Linked DNA regions of Alkaliphilus metalliredigens QYMF. Each later gene encodes a partner of the first gene's protein in a complex. Links are inferred from orthologs where the notes say so. Each region holds a gene or a part of one and is shown in the gene's direction. Other genes may lie near its edges.

Region 1 (3,251 bases):
TGAGGATTTTTTGATGTCTAGGAAATTATGCTTTTAAATTTCCTAGACATGGGGAGTGCAGAGGGGTATTCCCCTCTGTCGGTTTAGGAGGGTGCTCAGGTCGTAAGACCGTCGAAGGGAACCTAGGGTTCCCTAGCGAAAACAAATATTGACGAAGTCAATTTTGTTCCATTTAAGGCTCATCATCCCATGAATCGAACTCATCATCATCATCATCGTCATCCATGGGGCTGATCTCCAGAGCCAGTTGATTGGGAATGGGTGTTAAAACATAATAAGCGGCGTATGATCTGTAGGAAAAACCACAGTATCCACAAACAAAGTTGTCATAGTATAGGTGTTCATGGGTTTCAATTGAATGATTGTGACAGTAAGGACATTTAGGGTATATATAATAACAAATAAAAAGAATATAAGTGAAAGTAGAAATTGACATCAAGATCAAGATGAATAGCATATGGCTCGCCCTCACATTTGTTTGTAATAGTATATGTGATTCTTACAAAAACTGACCATGATTTTTAAACAGAGTTGACAGTGAGAAAAGGAAAGATTATAATAATATAACGAACTAATGTTCGGAACGTCCTAAAAATTAACAACTGAAAAAGCAGATAGAGTAAAAGTGATTATGGTATAATAAAGTTTATGAAAATAAGAGAATTGAGAGGTTTTGCGTATGAATGGATTTGAAATTCAATCAGACTATCAACCCACGGGAGATCAACCAAAGGCCATTGAAGCATTAAGCCAAGGAATTAAAGAAGGCCTTAGGGATCAAGTACTGCTAGGTGTAACGGGATCAGGAAAAACCTTTACAATGGCCAATATTATCCAAGATGTACAAAAACCAACATTAATTATTGCTCATAATAAAACCCTGGCAGCACAGCTCTGTAGTGAGTTTAAAGAGTTTTTCCCAAATAATGCAGTAGAGTATTTTGTGAGTTATTATGATTATTATCAACCAGAGGCCTATGTCGTTCAAAGTGACACCTATATTGAGAAAGATGCTTCCATTAATGATGAAATAGACAAGCTGAGGCATTCTGCTACTTCAGCCCTTTTAGAACGACGGGATGTCATTATTGTGGCCAGTGTGTCCTGTATATATGGATTAGGAGATCCTGCTGAATATAAGAAATTAGTTGTGTCCTTAAGAACTGGGATGACTAAAGATAGGGACCAGGTGTTACGACAGCTAGTTGATATACAATACTTGCGAAATGATATTAATTTTATTAGGGGAACTTTTCGTGTCAGGGGAGATATCGTAGAAATATTTCCTGCCTCTTCTTCGGAGAATGCAATCCGAGTGGAGTTTTTTGGTGATGAAATTGATAGGATTACAGAAATTAATTCACTAACGGGAGAAATAGTGGGACTCAGAAACCATATATCAATCTTTCCGGCATCTCATTATGCCACCAGTGCAGATAAGATTGAAAATGCCATTGAAAGTATTGAGCAAGAGCTCATAGAGCAGGTAGCCTTTTTTAAACAAGAAGAAAAGTTGATTGAAGCCCAGCGAATTCAACAGCGAACCATGTATGATATTGAGATGCTAAGAGAAGTGGGTTTCTGTCAAGGGATTGAAAACTACTCAAGACAGTTAACCGGTAGAAAAGCAGGGAGTAGGCCCTTTACACTGATCGACTATTTTCCAGATGACTACTTAATTATTGTGGATGAGTCCCATGCCACAATTCCACAGGTAGGGGGAATGTATGCAGGGGACCGCTCACGGAAGGAATCATTGATTAATCATGGATTTAGACTTCCTTCGGCTCTAGACAATAGACCACTGAATTTCAAGGAATTTGAAAAGCTTGTGAATCAAATTCTATATGTCAGTGCCACACCAGGTCCTTACGAATTAGAAAGAAATCAAAGAATTGAAGAGCAAATCATTCGGCCAACAGGTCTTTTAGATCCCGTGGTAGAAGTGAGACCCATAGAGGGGCAAATTGACAATTTAGTAGGAGAAATACACAAACGAATCGAAAAAAAACAGCGGGTATTGGTGACGACATTAACTAAAAAGATGTCTGAGGATTTAACTAACTATTTAAAGGAAATTGATATTAAGGTGAGATACCTACATTCAGATATTCTGACCATGGAAAGAATGGAAATCATTCGAGATTTAAGACTGGGGGTATTTGATGTATTGGTGGGAATCAATCTACTCAGAGAAGGCCTAGATTTACCTGAGGTCTCTTTGGTAGCTATTTTAGATGCCGATAAGGAAGGCTTTCTGCGTTCTGCAACTGCATTGATCCAAACAACGGGACGGGCCGCAAGAAATGTAGAAGGCCGGGTGATTATGTATGCCAATCGGATCACCAAATCCATGCAGAAGGCAATTGATGAAACGGAACGACGTAGATTAATTCAAATAGAATACAATGACAAACATCAAATCACACCAAAGACCATTGTGAAAAAGGTAAGAAATGTAATTGAAGCCACAAAGGTAGCTGAAGAGAAAGAGAAATATGGCTTGAATAAAGAGATAGAAGCATTAACCCCAGAAGAAGTAGAAGAGTTGATTCAAAGACTCCAAATAGAAATGATGCAGGCGGCTGACGAATTACAGTTTGAGCGAGCTGCTGAACTAAGAGATCAAGTGAAAAAATTGAAGAAAGTGTACTTTAACGAAGAAGAGGTGTAGATGTGGCAAGAGATAAAATTATTATAAGAGGTGCAAAGGAACATAATCTAAAAAATATTGATATAGAAATTCCAAGGGAAAAGTTTGTGGTCATGACAGGTTTATCGGGTTCAGGAAAGTCATCCTTAGCCTTCGATACCATTTATGCAGAAGGACAGAGAAGATATATTGAAAGTCTATCCTCCTATGCTAGACAATTTTTAGGACAGATGGAAAAGCCCGATGTCGAGTATATTGAGGGACTTTCTCCAGCGATTTCAATCGACCAAAAGACAACAAGTAAAAACCCTAGATCAACTGTAGGAACCGTAACAGAGATCTACGACTATTTACGACTTCTATTTGCAAGAGTTGGAACGCCCCATTGTCCAGTTTGCCATGTTGAGATTAGTCAGATGACAGTGCAGCAAATTGTTGACAAGGTAATGGAATTAGAGGAAAGAACAAAAATTCAGATTCTTGCTCCTATCGTAAGAGGGAAAAAAGGGACCCATCAGAAAACCCTAGAGCAAATTAAAAAAGATGGATTCGTGAGAGTTCGAATTAATGGTGAAGTACGAGAAATTTATGAAGAGAT
Region 2 (3,235 bases), 3.2 Mb from region 1 along the record:
AAAGGTATAAATGATGCAGTAGAGCGAATGGGTGGCATTACACTAGAAATAACCCGTTCTGGTAAAGGCATGGAATCTAAGAAGAACGAAATTATAGAAATTATAGAAAGTCTATCTGCTATCGCACAAGAAAATGCAGCAGGAACGGAAGAAGCCTCAGCATCGGTGGAAGAACAAACTGCATCTATGATTGAAATAGCTAATGCCAGTGAATCATTAGCACGATTGTCGGAGGAAATGCAAGAGAGCACTGCCAAGTTTAAGTATTAAAAATAGGAATACCTGAGTGCCATAAGAAGCCTAGGTATATTTCAAGTAAGAACAAGCACTTGATTTGACCTGAATCTAGTAGAAATCTTTGTTAAAACCAGTAAGAGTAAAACCAATTAGGTTTTACTCTTTTTATGTTTGTCTGTACTCCTTTATTGAAACCATGTGCTAAATCATGTAAGATAGAGTATAGAAAACAATAGTTTGAAGGGAGCAACAAAATGAATTTAACTCACTTAAATGATGAACAGCGAAAGGCAGTAGAGCATACAAAGGGGCCACTACTTCTATTGGCAGGGGCAGGATCGGGGAAAACCAGAGTACTCACCCATCGAATTGCCTACCTAGTAGAAGAACTAGGTGTTTCCCCATATCATATTTTGTCTATCACCTTTACCAATAAAGCAGCCCGTGAAATGAAGGAGCGTATTCATCAGCTCCTGGGAGATGGTTTTCGGGACTTATGGGTCAGTACATTCCATTCCTCCTGTGTACGGATTTTAAGAAGTGAAATTGACAAGCTTGGGTATAGTAAAAACTTTGTTATTTATGACACCACAGATCAACAGATTGTCATCAAAGAGTGTTTGAAAAAATTGAATTTAGACGATAAGATGTATCAACCCAGAGCTGTATTGGCGGAAATTGGAAAGGCCAAAGATCAACTAATGGGACCCAAGGAATTTCAACAAGAGGTTCAGGGGAGGGACTTTAGAAAAGAAAAAATAGCAACCATTTATGAAATGTATCAAAACAAGTTGAGAAGTAATAACGCCCTAGACTTTGACGACTTGATTATGAAGACAGTTCAATTGTTTTTAACACATCCACCGGTTTTAGCTTTCTACCAAGAAAAGTTTAAATACATATTGGTTGATGAGTTTCAGGATACAAATATGGCTCAATATACATTGGTCAGCCTATTGGCTAAGAAACATCATAATCTTTGTGTTGTAGGAGATGATGATCAGTCAATCTATGGATGGCGTGGTGCTGATATTCGCAATATATTAGGATTTGAAAAGGATTTTCCTAATACCAGGGTTATTAAATTAGAACAAAATTATCGATCCACTAAAAATATTTTATCTGCAGCCAATGCGGTGGTGGCTAAAAATTCAGAACGTAAGGACAAAAAACTTTGGACAGATAATATTCCAGGAGAGGTCATTCAGTATTATAAGGCCAGCAATGAATATGATGAGGCAGGGTATATTACCAATGCAATTGATGAAATGAAGGAAACGGAGACGCGTTCCTACAACGATTTCGCCATTTTATATCGAACAAATGCCCAATCCAGGACATTAGAGGAATTGTTAATGAAAAAGGCAATCCCCTATCGATTACTGGGAGGAACACGATTTTATGATCGAAAGGAAATTAGAGATATTTTAGCTTACTTGAAAATCATTGAAAATCCTGTGGATGATGTCAATGTCAAACGAATTATCAATGTACCCAAGCGGGGGATTGGGTTAAGGAGTATTGAAAAGCTAGAAATACATGCGGACGAAAGAGAGTCAAGCTTCTTTAATGCCCTATTGGATGTAGAACTGATGCCGGATCTCTCTACCCGGGTGAAGGTACAATCAAGTAAATTTACTCAAATGATTACGAGCCTACGAGACATAAAGGATGAAGTGCCTGTAACAACCATTGTTAAGGAAATATATAAGCAATCAGAATATATTGATGAACTGCATAAGGAAGACACAGTGGAAGCTAAGGGACGGATTGAAAACTTAGAGGAATTTCTCTCCTTAACCAAGGATTTTGATGAAAATGCAGAAATAAAAACATTGGAGGAATTTCTAGCTAGGACCTCTCTAGAAACCTCCTTAGATCTAATGGATGAGGACGAAGCAGCTGTTGTGCTCATGACACTTCATAGTGCCAAAGGACTTGAATTTCCAGTGGTCTTTATACCTGGAATGGAGGAAGGGATCTTTCCGTCATCCATGTCCCTACAAGAGAATAATGAGGAAGAGGAGCGCCGGCTCTGTTATGTGGGAATTACCAGAGCAATGGAAAAGCTTTATTTAAGTCATGCAATGATGAGGACATTATACGGTAGAACCAATGCCAATGCAGTTTCTAGATTTATTCGAGAAATTCCAGAGGAACTCATCACCATGGAAAAACCCTATAATCGGCAGCAAGAAGTTCGAAAAATGCAAACTTCACCCCTATTTAATGGAGGCGGAATGTATCAAAAACCCGTTAAACAGGAAAATATAACAGGGGAGATTAAAACAGGAATGAAAATCAAACATCCAAAGTTTGGTGTGGGAACAGTGGTTGCCGCATCAGGAGAAATGTTGACAATTGCTTTTCCAAATGCAGGGATCAAGAAAATTTCTACTGCCTTTACACAATTAGAAGTGATTAAATAACTTGAGTCGTGTCATACTTTCAAATCAATTCGCTAAATATATTTAATTTTCATCGGAAGATAGTGTGAAAATTGTACAAGCTAATATAGAGAACATGTTTTTAACAATATACAATAAGTATGGATATGTAGTTAGGAATATAGGTGAAAGAGGGAAGCATATGGATCAAATGAAGGAAATGGAGCAATTAGTAAAGCAGTTAAATGAGTATAGCTACAAGTATTATGTATTAGATCAACCAATTGTCAGTGATAAGGAATATGATAGTCTTTATGATCAACTGATAGAATTAGAAGAGAAAACAGGACATGTTTTATTAGACTCACCGACACAGCGGGTGGGTGGGGAACCCTTGAAAAAATTTCAATCTCACCAGCACGTCGCCCTACTGTGGAGCTTAGATAAAGCCAAGACTGCTGAAGAATTGGTTGCTTGGGAACAACGAATTAAGAAAAAATTAGAATCAAACCATGAAATTGAATATATTGTAGAGTACAAATTTGATGGGTTAACCCTAAATTTAACCTATGAAAATGGAGAACTGGTTCAAGCAGCTACCAGAGGTAATG

What was found.
Region 2: the proteins of uvrB (region 1) and pcrA are in contact, whole or in part, in a crystal structure (PDB 7EGT), measured with the Thermus thermophilus proteins. The link is inferred for Alkaliphilus metalliredigens QYMF from one-to-one orthologs. Residues at the interface, in WP_096411307.1 of Thermus thermophilus: Glu23, Leu25, Arg26, Asp27, Gly28, Glu29, Arg30, Phe31, Arg55, Glu326, Asp327, Phe328, Glu379, Ser382, Gln383, His398, Gly400, Arg401; in WP_096412145.1 of Thermus thermophilus: His654, Arg656, Phe657, Gln666, Asp668, Glu669, Lys680, Arg681, Leu682, Ser683, Lys685, Tyr686, Ala687.

What each region holds. Positions count from the first base shown.
Region 1 is NC_009633.1:4,224,040-4,227,290, reverse strand. The notes cover bases 222-3,176. They hold uvrB (excinuclease ABC subunit UvrB), read left to right. Parts: upstream 222-679; coding sequence 680-2,674; downstream 2,675-3,176. Other genes in these bases: uvrA (excinuclease ABC subunit UvrA), read left to right, coding at 2,677-3,176; AMET_RS26010 (hypothetical protein), read right to left, coding at 222-457. Also shown: more of AMET_RS26010, read right to left, coding at 173-221; more of uvrA, read left to right, coding at 3,177-3,251. UniProt on the Escherichia coli protein: The UvrABC repair system catalyzes the recognition and processing of DNA lesions. A damage recognition complex composed of 2 UvrA and 2 UvrB subunits scans DNA for abnormalities.
Region 2 is NC_009633.1:976,413-979,647, forward strand. Bases 140-3,078 are described here. They hold pcrA (DNA helicase PcrA), read left to right. Parts: upstream 140-491; coding sequence 492-2,666; downstream 2,667-3,078. Other genes in these bases: AMET_RS24150 (methyl-accepting chemotaxis protein), read left to right, coding at 140-270; ligA (NAD-dependent DNA ligase LigA), read left to right, coding at 2,827-3,078. Outside these bases: more of AMET_RS24150, read left to right, coding at 1-139; more of ligA, read left to right, coding at 3,079-3,235. UniProt on the Escherichia coli protein: A helicase with DNA-dependent ATPase activity. Unwinds DNA duplexes with 3'-5' polarity. Translocates on single-stranded DNA with 3'-5' polarity. Initiates unwinding more efficiently from a nicked substrate than double-stranded DNA.